DNA from 3 places in the Massilia sp. NP310 genome. Region 2 is predicted to be linked to each of the others. Evidence: predicted binding sites of a transcription regulator. Region 2 holds the regulator's gene; each other region holds the start of a gene.
What was found. Region 2 encodes sigma-54, which starts transcription at its own class of promoters, with help from an activator protein. Its sites were predicted from a motif close to TGGCANGNAANCTGCTTT; they were not measured.
Positions count from the first base shown of each region.

Region 1: the regulator sigma-54 is predicted to act here: its motif matches at 2,321-2,338, upstream of KY496_RS14300 (PEP-CTERM sorting domain-containing protein).
Region 3: the regulator sigma-54 is predicted to act here: its motif matches at 3,574-3,591, upstream of KY496_RS20155 (TldD/PmbA family protein).

Region 1 covers NZ_CP080379.1:3,257,906-3,263,261, reverse strand. The annotation lists gene KY496_RS14315 (TolC family outer membrane protein) at 1-422, shown strand, start outside; gene KY496_RS14310 (DUF4214 domain-containing protein) at 575-1,183, shown strand; gene KY496_RS14305 (sulfurtransferase) at 1,197-2,078, opposite strand; gene KY496_RS14300 (PEP-CTERM sorting domain-containing protein) at 2,383-3,039, shown strand; gene dnaE (DNA polymerase III subunit alpha) at 3,478-5,356, shown strand, end outside.
Region 2 covers NZ_CP080379.1:4,732,692-4,738,047, reverse strand. The annotation lists gene KY496_RS20860 (DUF5694 domain-containing protein) at 1-382, opposite strand, end outside; gene KY496_RS20855 (enoyl-CoA hydratase/isomerase family protein) at 467-1,552, opposite strand; gene hpf (ribosome hibernation-promoting factor, HPF/YfiA family) at 1,676-2,035, opposite strand; gene KY496_RS20845 (RNA polymerase factor sigma-54) at 2,111-3,451, opposite strand; gene KY496_RS27475 (hypothetical protein) at 3,506-3,586, opposite strand; gene lptB (LPS export ABC transporter ATP-binding protein) at 3,598-4,350, opposite strand; gene lptA (lipopolysaccharide transport periplasmic protein LptA) at 4,362-4,910, opposite strand; gene lptC (LPS export ABC transporter periplasmic protein LptC) at 4,958-5,356, opposite strand, start outside.
Region 3 covers NZ_CP080379.1:4,586,686-4,592,041, reverse strand. The annotation lists gene KY496_RS20165 (TldD/PmbA family protein) at 1-382, opposite strand, end outside; gene KY496_RS20160 (TldD/PmbA family protein) at 447-1,781, opposite strand; gene KY496_RS20155 (TldD/PmbA family protein) at 1,795-3,429, opposite strand; gene KY496_RS20150 (class I SAM-dependent methyltransferase) at 3,759-4,544, shown strand; gene KY496_RS20145 (S1C family serine protease) at 4,666-5,356, shown strand, end outside.

The sequences.
Region 1 (5,356 bases), 1.5 Mb from region 2:
ACCGCTCGCTCGGCATCCAGGTCAACATCCCGATCTATTCGGGCGGCGCCATCAACGCCCAGACGCGCCAGGCCGCAGCCACCTATGGCCGCGCGCAGGCCGAACTGGACGCGCGCACCAACGAAACCCTGCTCGAGCTGCGCCGCGCCCACGACCTGGTGATGAGCAGTGGGCGCAAGATCGACGCCCTGGTCAAGGCCGTGGACTCCAGCAAGGAGCTCATGAAGGCCACCGAGCAGAGCATCAAGGGCGGGGTGCGCATCAACCTCGACCTGCTCACCGCCCAGCAGACCTTGTTCACCAGCCAGCGCGACCTGGCCCAGGCCCGCTATTCCTACCTGGTGGGCCTGATGCGCCTGCGCGCGGCGTCCGGCACGCTGGCGCCGGACGCCATCCGCGAGATCGGCGCTTTCTTCCGCTGATCCGGAAGGGGGGCATTCGCTCCCCTTTCTTCCCTCAACCAGCCCTATCTGGCTGGTAATTTCATTTAAAAGATTTCATCCCGCGTCAAGCAGACGCCGCCGTTATGCGGATTGGATTAATATCAATTATCCATTCAATAACGGAGGTAGCAATGGCAGTTGATGCAATCGAAGTTCAAAAACTCTATGTGGCCTACTTCGGCCGTCCAGCCGATCCGAACGGCATGGATTACTGGACCGACGCGCTCGACGCGAATTCCATTGGCATGGCCGACGTCTCGGCCTCGTTCGCCGCATCGCAGGAATACCGCGACACCTACGCCGGGCTGGATAACCGCGCCATCGTCGCCGAGGTCTACCAGAACCTGTTCGGCCGCGCGGGCGAGGAAGCCGGCGTGAATTACTGGACCGACCTGATGGACCGCGGCGTCATCTCGATCGATGACGTGGTGAAGGATATTTCCGAAGCCGCCAATGGCAGCGACAGCGTCGCCTTCAACGGCAAGGTGGCCGCCGCGAGCCTGTTCACCGCGCGCGTGGACGAACCCGACGAGATCGCCGCCTACACGGGCGATGCCGCGAATGATATTTCGATGGAATTCCTGGCCACGATTACCGACCTGGGCAGCGCCGCCGACGCGCTGAAACCGGACGTGGTGGACGCCTGGATCGAGCGCATCGTCGATGCCCATGGCGCCAGCGCCGAAGGCATCGCGCTGGTCGGCGTGGCGCCGGCGGCGGAGCCGCTGCCGGGCGCCTGACGCATCGGGCGGGTCAGGCCGCCGCGTGGCCGGCGACTGGCGCGCCCGTCTTGGTCTCGCCCGCGCAATGCGGGCACGACACGCCCACGACATAGCTCGGCGACAGCTGCTGGCGCGGCGTGACCACGGCGCGGCACGCGAAGCACTGCGCGGTCTCGGTCGGTTCCAGCTTTGGATTGAGGGCGGTGCGGTAATCGAACACGAAGCAGTCGCCCGTGTAATGGTCGCCGCCGACTTCCTCGAAATACTTCAGGATGCCACCCTCGAGCTGATACACGCGGTCGTAGCCGATGTCCTTCATGTGGATCGCGGCCTTCTCGCAGCGGATGCCGCCGGTGCAGAAGGTGACCACGGTCTTGCCGTTCAGCTCATCCTTGTGCTCGGCCGCGACGGCCGGGAATTCGGTGAATTTATCGATGCGGTAGTCGAGCGTGTTGTCGAAGGTGCCCACGTCGACCTCGAAGGCGTTGCGGGTTTCCATCATGACGACTTCGACGCCGTCGTCGTCATGGCCCTGGTCGAGCCAGCGCTTGAGCGTCCTGGCGTCGACCGCCGGTGCGCGGCCCAGTTCCGGCTTGATCAGCGGCATGCGCATGGTGATGATTTCTTTCTTGATCTTCACCAGCATGCGCTTGTGGGATTGTTCGCCCGACAGGCTTTCTTTCCATTCCAGGTCGGCCAGGCGCTCGTCGCTGCGCACCCAGGCCAGGTACTGGTCGATGTGCTCGCGCGTGCCCGACAGGAACATATTGATGCCTTCCGGCGTCAGCAGCACGGTCCCCTTCAAGCCAAGCTCGTTGCACAGGGCCTGGTATTGCGGGCGCAATTCCTCCAGGTTGTCGAGCGTGATGAATTTATAGGCGGCAATATTGACGTACTGAGTTTCGGAAGACATGGTCGATGGGCCTTGCAAAGGCGGTTGAAAAGACAGGGCGATATTATAAGTCAGCAAGCGTGCCCGACCACATGGCGCTCCCGATTTGCGACGGAGCTGCGCCACCCGTTCCCGCTGGTCATTCATGAAGAAGCGTCAGGAAGCGCGAGGGAGCACTCTTATGTCGAAAAATCTTACAGTAAATACAATCCGATATTGCGAAAAATCAATTAAGTTGTTGATTATTAACACTAATGCATTGCTGGCATCTTAATTGCTTTATGGATCATGTTCTGTTTTTAATTACCATAACTAGGGATAAACAATGATTCGTAAATTTGCCTTCATCACTCTGGCACTCGCGACCGGCTTCGCATCGGCTGCGCAAATTCTGCCTTCGAAATCGTTCAGCACCAACGCCAATGATATCTACACTTACAGCTTCGACCAGGCGCAAACCGGCAGCTACATCCTGGACTTCACGTTCAGCTTCGACGGCAAGGTGCAGAACAACGATTTCCTCGGTGTATGGTTCGGCAATGCAGGCGTCGCCAAGAACTATGAAGGCCCGAATTTCGGATTCAAGGCCAACTGCAACGAACAAGGCACCTGCACCGACGATCTTTTCGTGCGTACGCAAGGAACCGGTGGTCATTTCATCGCAGGCAGCGACCTGAAGGAAGGCGAGACCTATCACCTCTTCGCACATCTCTACAAAAGCACTGCGAACGGCTTTTATGACCGCTTCGACCTGTGGCTGAACCCGACTGCAACCGAGATGCAAACGCTGACCGGCGCCGACGCTTCGGCCACCGAAAAGTCCAGCCTCAAGTCGTTCGACACCATTGGCATTCGCACCGCCAATGTCGACAACGGCCTGACGCTGAACGTCAACCCGGCCGAAGTCCCGGAGCCGGGCAGCGTTGCGCTGATGGGCCTCGCCCTGGCCGGCCTGAGTTTCATCCGCCGCAAGCGCGCCTGATCCGAAGGAGCCGGTGTCGATAAAACCGCTGCTTCGGCAGCGGCTTTTCGGGTGCTCACAGTGCAAGCGCCAATGCCAGCGGACTTTCCTGGCGGCGTTGCAAGATATGGTCGCTGGACAGCGGTGGCCTGCTGGCCGTCGTCGAGGTCGTATAAGCGAGCGTACCGGCGAACCGACACCGATGCGGGTGGCATGATGCTGTTCGACCCGATGGCACGGTCAGCTGTATGGACGATATCGTGGTGATTGGTTCGACCGCAGCCTGATCGTAGCGTGTCACCTGGCTGGCGCCTCTGGCGACGCTCTTGCGCGTGCAGTCGGCAGGCCGAAGAACGACTACCTCTCGCCGTTTCCGGGTGTGCTGGATTGTCGGCCTTGGTCGCACCACCCCCATATTCCGCCTTCATCAGGTTGTCCGGCTCGCGGTAAAATACCCGGATGACTTCCCCGACTTTCACCCACCTGCGCGTCCACTCCGAATACTCCATCGTCGACGGCCTGGTCCGCATCGACGACCTGGTCAAGGCGGCCGTCAAGGACAACCAGCCGGCGCTGGCCGTGACCGACCTGGCCAATACCTTTTGCCTGGTGCGTTTCTACAAGGCCGCGCGCGGCAAGGGCATCAAGCCGATCGTCGGGGTCGACGCCTGGATCACCAACGACGACAACCGCGACAAACCGCACCGCCTGCTGATCCTGGCCAAGAACCATACCGGCTACCTGCAGCTGTGCGACCTGCTGGCGCGCGCCTGGCTCACCAACCAGCACAAGGGCCGCGCCGAGATCCGCACCGAGTGGCTGGAGGCGCTGGCGACGTCCGTCTCGACCCTGCATCCCGACGAGCCCCAGGCCAACGCCCTGATCGTGCTGTCGGGCGCCCATTTCGGCGACGTCGGCCAGGCGATCGAGAACGGCGATTTGCCGAAGGCCGAGGCGAACGCCCAGCGCTGGGCGCGCATCTTCCCGGGCCACTTCTATATCGAGATCCAGCGCGCCGGCCAGCCGAACCAGGAACAGCAGGTGCGCCACTCGGTGGCGCTGGCCGGCCGCCTGGGGCTGCCGGTGGTGGCCACGCACCCGGTGCAGTTCCTGGACAAGAGCGAGTTCATCGCCCACGAGGCGCGCGTCTGCATCGCCGAAGGCGAGATGCTGGCCAACGCCAAGCGCGTGCGCCGCTTCAACGAGAACATGTGCTTCAAGTCGCAGGCCGAGATGCTTGAATTGTTCAAGGACTTGCCGGGCGCGCTGGCCAACTCGGTCGAAATCGCCAAGCGCTGCAACGTCACGCTCACCCTGGGCAAGCCGCAGCTGCCGAACTTCCCGACCCCGGGCATGACGATCGACGAATTCCTGGTCGCGGAAACGAAAAAAGGCCTCGAGGAGCGCCTGGTCCAGCTGTATCCCGACCCGGCCAAGCGCGAGCAGGAACGGCCGCGCTACGAGGCGCGCCTGGAGTTCGAGAACAACACCATCATCAAGATGAAGTTCCCGGGCTACTTCCTGATCGTGGCGGAGTTCATCCAGTGGGGCAAGAACAACGGCGTGCCGATCGGCCCGGGCCGCGGCTCGGGCGCGGGTTCGCTGGTCGCCTACGCGCTCAAGATCACCGACCTCGATCCGCTGAAGTACAACCTGCTGTTCGAGCGTTTCCTGAACCCCGAGCGCGTCTCGATGCCCGACTTCGACATCGACTTCTGCCAGGAAAAGCGCGAACTGGTGATCCAGCACGTGAAGGACCTGTACGGCCGCGACGCGGTGTCGCAGATCGCCACCTTCGGCACCATGGCGGCCAAGGGCGCGATCCGCGACGTCGGCCGCGTGCTCGACTTCGGCTACAACTTCTGCGACGGCATCTCCAAGCTGATCCCGTTCAAGCCGGGTAAGCCAGTTTCGATCGCCGAGGCGATCGAAGAAGAGCCGCTGCTCAAGGAGCGTCTCGAGAACGAGGAAGAAGTGAAGCAGCTTCTCGACCTCGCGCAGCAGGTCGAGGGCATCACGCGCGGCATCGGCATGCACGCCGGGGGCGTCCTGATCGCGCCGGGCAAGCTCACCGACTTCTGCCCGCTGTACACCCAGGGCGGCGACGCCGGCGTGGTCTCGCAGTACGACAAGGACGACGTGGAGGCCGTGGGCCTGGTCAAGTTCGACTTCCTGGGCCTGACCACGCTCACCATCCTCGACCGCGCCGTCAACTACATCAAGGATCTCGACCCGGCCGAGGCGGATTTCGACCTGGCCGCGCTGCCGCTGGACGACCGTGCGTCGTACAAGCTGCTGTCCGAGGCCAAGACGGTCGCGATCTTCCAGCTGGAATCGC
Region 2 (5,356 bases):
GCCGTTCGGCCTCGGCGGTGGCCTGCGGCACGTCGAGCCCGGTCGCCGCCCTGGCCGGCGCGGTATCCCAGCAATAGCCGTCGACCGCCTCCTGGTAGCGCACCGCATAGCGGCGCATGAAATCGCACTGCGGCCCGGAGCGGTCCTCGACCGCGATCGCCTGCGGCTTCCAGGCGGCGAGCCGGTCGTTCAGCGGGGCCAGGCTCGACGTCTGGAAGGTCTTGGGCAGGTGCGCCAGGTGGGGCGAGCCGAGCACCATGATCTCGTTGACCGGCCCTGTCGTTGGGCCCTTGAGCCGGCTCGGATCGAAGGCGGGCTGGTAGTCCTGCGCGGCGGCGGCGCAGGACAAGGTCATCGCAATCAGCAAGGCACGCAGGCGCATCGGGTTTCCTTTCAGGTCATGAAGACCCGATGTTCACACCTCACCGATATGGTGTCACGCAAAAATGGATATGCACGCAGCGGATTATGCGAGATGCCTGAGCGGATGCGCATGCTCCGGCCACACCGGGTCGAAGAAGCGCGCCACCATGTCGGGCGTCACCTGATCGAGCGAAGGCGGATTCCATCGCGGCGCATTGTCCTTGTCGATCACCAGCGCACGCACGCCTTCCAGCACTTCGCCATGCGCGAAATTGTGGCGCACTAGCGAACGTTCCATGCGCAGGCAATCGGCCACGGACAGCTGCGCGCCGCGCGCCAGCAGTTCGTGGGTCACGCACATCATCAGGGGCGAGCGCTGGCGCATCGCCGCCAGGGCGCGCTGCGCGAACAGCGTCTCGTCGCCTTCGAGCGAAGCCATGATCGCGGCGACCGAGGCGGCGCCGAAATGCGCATCGATCAGCTGGCGCTGGGCCTGCAGTTCGCCGTTGCCCGCCTGCGGCGCGAACGGCGCCGCGAAAGCGCGGATCGCCGCCGGCAGGTCAGCGCCGGGTGTGGACGCAATCAAGGCATGCAGGGCCGGCAGCTCGGCGCCCGGCACGAAGACATCGGCCAGGCCGATATGGAGCGCGTCGGCGGCGCCGATCGTCAGCCCGGTCAGGCCCAGGTAGTTGCCGAGCTGTCCCGGCGCATGCGACAGGAAGTGGCTGCCGCCGACGTCCGGAAACAGGCCGATGTTCACCTCGGGCATGGCCATCTTCGTGCGCTCGGTCACGATGCGCAGGCCGCAGTCCGGGCCGCCCTGGGCGATGCCCATGCCGCCGCCCATCACGACGCCATCCATGATGGCGATGTAGGGCTTCGGGTAGAAATGGATCAGGTGGTTCAGCGCGTATTCTTCGGTGAAGAAATCCTCGAGCAGCGCGCTGCCGCCCATCGGCGTCGCATGGCCGACCTCATGGAAGAAGCGGATGTCGCCGCCCGCGCACAAGGCCTTCTCGCTGCTGCTGGTCAGTACGACCGCGTCGACCTGCCCGTCATGGCGCCAGGCGCGCAGCACAGTGGTGAGCGCGCGCACCATCTCGAGCGACAGCGAATTGAGCGCCTTCGGGCGGTCCAGGGTGATGATGCCGGTGCGGTTGGCGACGCGGGTCAGGACGTGGTCGGTCATGGCGTAATCCGTAATGGAGAGACATGCATTTTACCGAACACACGATACGCGTCATATCGGGGAGCTGGATGCAAAAAGGGCGTCCCCTCAGACGCCCTTAGCTAGTGTGAGCCCTGCGCCTGATCAGGCGACAGCAGCGTCTTCGCCGCCGTTTTCCGGCAGGCGTTTGATCGAGGTACGGCTATGGTCCTTCAGCATTTGCTTGTGTTTCAGGATCTGTCTGTCCAGCTTATCCATCAGCGTGTCGATCGCGGCGTACAGGTCTTGCGCGACGCTTGCCACGTGCAGGGTCTTGCCCGACACCTGGACGTTGATCTCTGCTTTCTGCCTTTTTTCTTTTTCAGTGAGGTTGTCGACGGCCAGGAAGACGTGGGTGTCGATCACCTGGTCGAAATGGCGAATGATGCGCTCGAGCTTATTCTGAACGTATTCACGGATGGCGGGGGTTACTTCGAGATGATGGCCACTGATTGTGAGGTTCATACACACTCCTTTGAAAAGGTTGCACCGTGTGGACCACACCAACGCGACAAGGCACGACGGGTGTGGACGGCGCAGTTACAAGGACTTGCGGAGGCTTACAGGGGGTATCTTGAGGGCTTCACGGTATTTTGCAACCGTCCGGCGCGCGATGACCATGCCTTGTTCCCCGAGCATCTCCGCGATCTTGCTGTCGGACAATGGGTTCCTAGGGTCTTCTGCTCCTGTCAATTGTGCGATGAGCGCACGGATTGCCGTCGAGGATGCTTCGCCTCCCGCCTCGGTGGCAACGTGGCTGCCGAAGAAATACTTCAACTCAAACATGCCGTGCGGGGTCAGCATGTATTTCTGCGTTGTGACACGAGAAATTGTGCTCTCGTGTAGGCCTAGTGTATCAGCTATCTCACGTAAAACAAGGGGCCGCATGGCAACCGCGCCATGGGAGAAAAAGTTGCGCTGGCGCTCGACGATCGCCTCCGCCACGCGCAGGATGGTGTCGAATCGCTGGCGCATATTCTTGATGAGCCACTTCGCTTCCTGCAACTGCGCGCCCATCTGCGCTTCGCTCTTGCCCTGCTTGAGGAGGCTCGCGTACAGGCTGTTCACGCGCAGGCGCGGCATCACGTCCGGGTTCAGGGTGACCGCCCAGCCGCTCTTGGAACGGCGCACGATCACGTCCGGCACCACGTAGTCCGACACGTTCGAAGCGAACGCCGCGCCCGGATGCGGATTGCATTGGCGCACCACGGCCTGCACCTCGCGCAAGTCTTCGTCGTCGCAGTCGAGCGCTTTTTTCAGCTTGCTGTACTCGCGCTGGGCGAACCAGCTCAGGTAACCCTCGACGATGGTCAGCGCCATGCGCCGCGTCACCAGCGGCACGCCCGGCATGCGCCGGATCTGCAGCGCCAGGCACTCGGCCGCGCTGCGCGCGCCGACGCCCACCGGATCCATGCTCTGCACCAGCGCCAGCGCGCAGCGTAATTCGTCGATCTCGATCTCGAGTTCTTGGGGCAGCCTGGCGTGAATCTCGTCGAGCGGCTCTTCCAGGTAGCCGTTGTCGTCCAGCGCATCGATCACCAGCTCGGCCAGCGCACGGTCGCGCGCCGACAGGATGGCTTCGCGCACCTGTTCCATCAGGTGTTCGCGCAGCGTGATGGCGCAGGCTTCCAGTTGCGGGCGGCCGTCCTCGTCCTCGCCGCCGCCGGACGATGGCGCGCCGCTGTCGCTCCAGTCGGCATCGACGCGATCGTTGTCGGCGCCGCCCTCGAAACCCTCGCCCTCCTGCGCAGGCGCACCCTCACCCTCGGCCTGCTGGCCGGGCGCCGGCGGCGCTTCGCCGTTGGCGGGCGCATTGTTGATGGCGCCATCGGCCAGCAGGCGCACCGATCGGTCGAGCGGATCGTCGAGCCGCTCGAGCAAGGGGTTATCGCCCAGTATCTGCTCGATCTCCTGGTGCAGCTCGAGCGTCGACAGTTACAGCAACCGGATCGACTGCTGCAGTTGCGGCGTAAGCGCGAGGTGCTGCGAAGTGCGAAGTTGCAGGGACTGTTTCATCTAGGCGTCGCTCACATGCGGAAGTGTTCACCCAGGTACACGCGGCGCACCGACTCGTCGGCGATGATGTCGTCAGGACGGCCGGAGGCAAGCACCGCGCCCTGGTTGATGATGTAGGCGCGGTCGCAGATGCCGAGCGTCTCGCGCACGTTGTGGTCGGTGATCAAAACACCGATCCGGCGCTCCTTCAGGAAGCGCACGATGCGCTGGATCTCGATCACGGCGATCGGGTCGACGCCGGCGAACGGTTCGTCGAGCAGCACGAAGCGCGGATTGGTCGCCAGCGCGCGCGCGATTTCCACGCGGCGACGCTCGCCGCCCGACAGCGACAGCGCCGGATTCTCGCGCAGCTTCTCGATCTGCAGGTCGGCCAGCAGGGTGTCGAGGCGCTCGTTGATCTGGTCTTTCGACAGCGGCTTGCCGTTGTCCTTCTGCAGCTCGAGCACGGCGCGGATGTTCTCTTCCACCGTCAGCTTGCGGAACACCGAAGCCTCTTGCGGCAGGTAGGACAGGCCCAATACGGCGCGGCGGTGGATCGGCAGGCTGGTGATGTCGGTGCCGTTGATGTCGATCGAGCCGGCGTCCGACGGCACCAGGCCGACGATCATGTAGAACGACGTGGTCTTGCCGGCTCCGTTCGGGCCCAGCAAGCCGACCACTTCGCCGCATTCCACCTGCAGCGACACGTCGCGCACCACCAGGCGCTTGCCATAGCTTTTCTGCAGGCCCTTGACGACCAGGGTGCTGCGATCGCCCAGCTCCATCGGAATCGCCGTCATTGGGCGCCTCCGGCGGGTGCGCGCTTGGGCGCCAGGATCAGGGTGCCGCGGCCGCCGCCGGCGACGCTCTTGCCGCTTTCGTCGTTGCGCACCGTGGCCACTTCCTTGCGGTTGTCGTAGGAAATGAAGGGGCCGGTGATCTGGTTGGTCATGCGCGCGCCTTCGAGTTCGCGCACGACGGCGTTGGAATACAGGCGCACCAGTTCCGACCGCTCGTCGTACTCGATGCGCTCGGCCTGGCCGTCGACCCACAGGTCGGGACCGCCGTCACGCTTCTGGCGGAAAGTGGCGACCTTGCCGCCGGCAGCGGTGAGGGTCACGCTCATATAGCCTTCCGGGCTTTCCTTGACCAGGGCGCGGTCGGACTTGAGCACCAGGGTGCCGCGGGTCAGCACCACGTTGCCGGTCAGGATGCGGGTGCCGGTCACCTCGTCGATGTCGAGCGAATCGAAGTTGATGACCGCTTCCTTGAGCGAATCGGCGCGTTCGGCGGCCGCGGTCAGCGACAGCAGGGAAAGGAAGGCGGCGACAAGTAGTTTTTTCATGGTTGGTGGATACGGGTCTCTGGTTGGCACGCGGCGTTTCTGGAGGATCAGCGCTGGCGTGGCGGATAGACGATCTGGCCGCGGCTGGACAGGTGCAGCTGCATGGTCGCATTGTTGGCGACCATGCCGGTGCCCTTGACGCTGGACGCGCCGAGCTGCATGTCGATCGGCAGATCGGTCTTCAGTATTTCTTCGTCCGGCAGCACGGTGAGCGCCTGGGTGCGCACGTGCAGCGATTCACTCTGCGCGGTCTTGGGGCGCTGCAGGTCGACGTCGCCGATCAGCTCGACCCGGTGCTCCTGGTGATGGATCTGCGCGTTCTTCGCGACCACCGTCATCGGCGGGCGGCCCGGCTCGACGCCGCGCAGCACCGGCGCCTCGACGTGCGACACGTCGCCGCGCGGAATATGCTCCAGGCGCTTGCCCGACACCAGGTAGCTCGGCTG
Region 3 (5,356 bases), 150 kb from region 2:
TGGCGTTGGCCTTGGCGATCGCCACCGCCTGGCGCGCGGCCTGGGCGACGCCGTCCGCGGTCATGCTGTTGGTCGAGGCGAAGCCGTAGGCGCCGTCGGCGATCACGCGCACGCCCACGCCGCTCGATTCGGTATTGTTGATGCTTTCGACGTTCAGGTCGCGCGTGACGATGAACTGGTTCAGGTAGCGGCCGATGCGCACGTCGCAATACGACGCGCCGGCCTGGGTGGCCGCGCCCATGGCGGTGTCGGCCAGGACCTTCTTGGCGCTTGCCGCCATCGGCTTGAGCAGGTCTTCGGCCGCGATCGCGTTGCCGAACACCGGAATGAGCATGGCGCCGGCAGTGCCGGCGCCGATCTGCAGGAATTTACGACGTTCCATGAATTCTCCAGGTGCGGTGCCCTCGGGTGGCATCCGCGTGGGCGGACAAGCCGCCCACCCTACGTTAAACGGCGTCCGACAGCGACGTGAAGTTGAAGTCGCGGATCTTCATCGACGGGATCAGCATCGAGTAGCGCGCTTCGTCGGCGCCGATCACCACCGGCTTGCCGATCTCTTCGATATTGTTCAGCATCGTCACCGGGCTTTCGTTGAAACGGAAGTTCTTGATCGGATGCTTGATCTTGCCGTTCTCGACGTAGAAGGTGCCGTCGCGGGTCAGGCCGGTCAGCAGCACCGATTGCGGGTCCACCATGCGGATGTACCAGGTGCGGGTGACCAGCACGCCCTTCTTGGTGTTGGCGATCAGCTCCTCGGTGGTCTTGTTGGTGCCGGCCATGATGATGTTGCCGGCCGCGCCCACCGCGCGCTGCTTCTTCTGCTGCGCCCAGTAGCGCGAGTAGTCGAGGGCGTTGATCTTGCCGTCCTTGACCAGCTCCACGCGTTCGCGCGGCAGCATGTCGTTGTCCCATGGCAGCACGGCGACGTCCTTGTCCCATGGGTCGGACCAGATGTTGACCTGGCTGTCGAACAGCTTGTCGCCCAGCCGATTCTTGCCGCCGGCCTTTGACAGGAAGCTGCGGCCCTCGTCGGCGCGGCGCGCGTCGAAGCCGCCCAGCATGAAGGACAGCAGGTCCGACGTCGCCGCCGGCTCCATGATCACGGTGTAGCGTCCCGGCTCCAGCGCCTTCGCGTCGACCGAGCGCAAGGCCTTCTCGATCGCGATCTCGGCCGCTTCGCGCGGGTCGAACTTGGTGACGTCGCGCGCCGAGCGCTTGACCCAGCCCGAACCGCGGCCGTCTTCGGTGCGCACGGTCAGGGTGAAGTCGAGCGAGGTCGCGACCTGGTGGCCGAACAGGCCGTTCGAGTTGGCGACGGTCTCGAAGCTGGTGCGGTCGGTGAAGAAGCCGGCCGAGACCAGGCCGCGCTTGCGGCACCCCTCGATCGCGTAGGCGGCGGCCTGCGCGCGGTACTCCGGATCGATGTCGGCGGTCTTCTGCACGAAAGTGTCGGACGGCTTGTAGGCGGTCTTGGCGATCGCCGGGATGAATTCCGGATTGTCCGGCGCCAGCTTCGCCAGGTCTTCGGCGCGGCGCACGGCGCGCTCGATCGACTTGTCGTCGAACTCGTTGATGGTGGCCGTGCCCTGCTTCTTGCCGAATGCGACCTGCACCTGCACGCGGGTGTCGTCGGCCAGGCCGGCGGTCGAGACGGCGTTGCGGGCGAAGCGGATGTTGCCGATGGTGCTGCCTTCGATGTTGACGATGCACTCGTCGGCCTTGGTCAGCGACATCACGCGGTCACTGATCTTTTTTGTTTGTTCCTGGGTCAAGATGCTCATGTGCGTCCCTGCCTTAGCCGATCTTGCGAGCGGTGTTGATCACGTTGATGCCGTTGAAGCGCGCGGTCGACGAACCGTGCGAGACGATGCTGATCTGCGGCGGCTGTCCCTTGCCGTCGAAGAAGGAGCCGCCCATGCGCCAGTCGCGCTCGTCGCAGATCGCGCTGCAGCCGCCCCAGAATTCCTGGGTGTTCGACTGGTAGGCCACGTCTTCCAGCATCTGGCCGATCTTGCCGTCCTTGATCTCGAAGAACAGCTGGCCGCCGAACTGCGAGTTGTAGCGCTGCTGGTCGATCGAGAACGAGCCGTCGCCGATGATATAGATGCCCTTCTTGATGCCCTTGACCATCTCGTCCGGGGTCAGCCTGGCCTTGCCCGGCGCCAGCGACACGTTCGGCATGCGCTGGAATTGCACCGTGTTCCAGCCGTCCGCGTACGAGCAGCCGTGCGATTCCTTCTCGCCGATGATGTGGGCCTGGTCGCGCGTGGCCTGGAAGTTGACCAGGATGCCGTCCTTGATGATGTCCCAGCGCTTGGTCTTGACGCCTTCGTCGTCGTAGCCGATCGCGCCCAGCGAACCCGGGGTGGTCTTGTCGGCGAAGATGTTGACGATCGGGGCGCCGTACTTGAAGCTCTTCGACTTCAGCTTGTCAACCGTGGCGAAGCTGGTGCCGGCGTAGTTGGCCTCGTAGCCCAGCACGCGATCGAGTTCGGTCGGGTGGCCGACGTTTTCGTGGATGGTCAGCCACAGGTGTTCCGGCGACAGCATCAGGTCGTACTTGCCCGGCTGGACCGACTTGGCGGTCAGCTTGCGCTTGGCGTCGCGGCCCGCGGCCCGCGCGTCCTCGACGATGTCGTAGGTCTCGGTGTACAGGGTGGCGACGCCGCCGGCGGCCTTGATCTTGTGCTCGGGGCGGGCGTCGAAGTATTCATAGCCCTTGCCAACCGGGGAGCTCAGGCCGTCGCGCGAGCGGAACTTGCCGGTGGCCTTGTCGACCGCGGTGGCCGACAGCGGCGCCCACAGGCGATGCACGTCCTGGTCGATATACGAGCCGTCGGTCGAGGCGAAGTACTTCTGCTGGTTCACCTGGAACAGCATCGTGCGCATGAAGTTGGCGCCGCCTTCCATGCCCGCCTTGTTGGCGGCGATCAGCATGTCGGTCTTCTCGGCGATCGGCACCGTGCGCCAGTCCTTGGTGTACGGCGTGCTCCACGAAACCTCACCGACGCCCTTGACTGGTGCAAGCCGCACCGGTTCGGTCTGCAGCCTGGCGTTCGCTTTGGCGATCGCCACCGCCTGGCGCGCCGCGTTGGCGATGCCGTCGTTCGACATGTCCGAGGTCGCGGCGAAGCCGTAGGCGCCGTTCACGATGACGCGCACGCCGACGCCGGCCGACTCGGTATTGGCGACGTTCTCGACGTTCAGGTCGCGGGTGGTGATGAACTGGTTGAGATAGCGTCCGATGCGCACGTCGGCGTAGCTGGCGCCGGCCTTGGTGGCGGCGTTCAGCGCGACGTCGGCCAGGGCCTTCTTGGCGGCGACGGGCATCGTGCTGACCAGTTCCTCGGCAGCGATCGCGCGACCGAATGGCAACAGCATCGAGGCGGCGGCCAGGCTGCTGAGATTGAGAAAGGTACGGCGTTCCATGTGTTCTCCTGAATGACCTACTTCCGGGCAGCGGTTCCGCAAACAGCTCGGCGCCGCTCTTGTATGTACATCGCTATTGTTTTGGATTTGCCTGTGTGCCACGCGGCAAACCTCTCAACCATAGCATTGACTCAACGTTTTGAATAGGCAATCTTTGTGCCACCTCAATGCAATGTTCTCTGCCTGTGATGGGCACTGTCTGTACAACGGACATTCCCCATATATGCATATACGGCGAACGCTTGACTATGGAGGTTGCCTGTTCGATCATCCTCGGGCTGACGGCGGCGAATCGCCTGCCGTCCCACCCACCAAGGAGACCTCGCACGATGAAACGACTGATCCTGGCCGCGATGCTGGCAACCGGCCTTGCCGGCGCCGCGCACGCGGACGATGCCCTGAAATCCGCCATCGCCGGCGAACACCGCGCCGCCGCCAGCAAGGCCCGCGACGCCTACCGCCACCCTTACGAAACCCTGACCTTCTTCGGCATCAAGCCGAACATGACGGTGATCGAGCTGTCGCCGGGCGGCGGCTGGTACACCGAGATCCTGGCGCCCTACCTGCGCGACCAGGGCAAGCTGTATGGCGCCGTGCCGGACGCCGAGAGCCGCGGCGGCAAGGCCTTCCGCGACAGGCTGGCGGCCAATGGCGCCGTGTACGGCAAGGTGACCCCGGTCCAGTTCGCGCCACCGGGCAGCATCGCGCTGGGCGCCCCGAACAGCGCCGACATGGTGGTCACCTTCCGCAACCTGCACAACTGGCTGGGCAATGGCGACGACGCCGTGCTCACCGTGCTGAAGGAAGCGCACAAGGTCTTGAAGCCGGGCGGCGTGCTGGGCGTGGTCGAGCACCGCCTGCCGGCGAAGATGGAGCAGGACGCCAAGGCCTCGAGCGGCTATATGCACGAGGCATACGTGATCCGCATGGCCGAACGCGCCGGCTTCAAGCTGGCCGCCAAGTCGGAGGTGAACGCCAATCCGAAGGACACCGCCGACCATGAAAAAGGCGTGTGGACCCTGCCGCCGGTGCTGACCAACAAGGACAAGGACCGCGAGAAGTACCTCGCCATCGGCGAGAGCGACCGCATGACGCTCAAGTTCGTCAAGCAGTAAGCATAAGCGCCACGTCGCGAAGGAAGGCCGGTATTCCTTCGCGACGATTCCCGTATTTCCTTTTGCGCCGCCTGTGGTTATTCTTCTGGATGCATCCTGAACCGTCCATTCGAAGGAAACCATGAAGACTCTGCCGACATTGCGCCTGGCCGCCCTCCTCCTTGGCGCCTGCGGCGCCGCGCACGCCCAGGACACCGTGCTGCCCGAGGTCCAGGCCATGCCTGCTCCTGCTCCTGCTCCTACTCCTGCCACGGCGCCCGCCGTCGCTCCCGCAGTTGCTCCCCCTGCCGCCAAGAGCGCCGTGCCCGCGCCGGTCCTGCCCGCGGTCGAGAACTCGGTGGTGAAGATCTTCGCCACGATCCGCCGCCCCGAACCCTATAAACCCTGGACCAAGGCGGCCCCAGCCTCGGTCACCGGTTCCGGCGTCATCATCGAGGGCAAGCGCATCCTGACCAATGCCCACGTGGTCGGCTATGCGAGCCAGGTCGAGGTGCAGGCCAGCCAGTCGGGCGACAAGGTGGCCGCCAAGGTGATCGCGCTGGCGCGCGGCATCGACCTGGCCGTGCTGGAACTGGAAGACCCGTCCTTCTTCGACAGGCGTCCGCCGGTGCCGAGGGCGCCCGTGCTGCCCGACGTGCGCCAGCAGGTGTTCGCCTACGGCTATCCGGTCGGCGGCAACTCGCTGTCGACCACCACCGGCATCGTCTCGCGCGTGGAGTTCGTCAACTACGGCGCCTTCAGCTCGGGCCTGCGGATCCAGATCGACGCCCCGATCAATCCCGGCAACAGCGGCGGCCCGGTGGTGTCGGGCG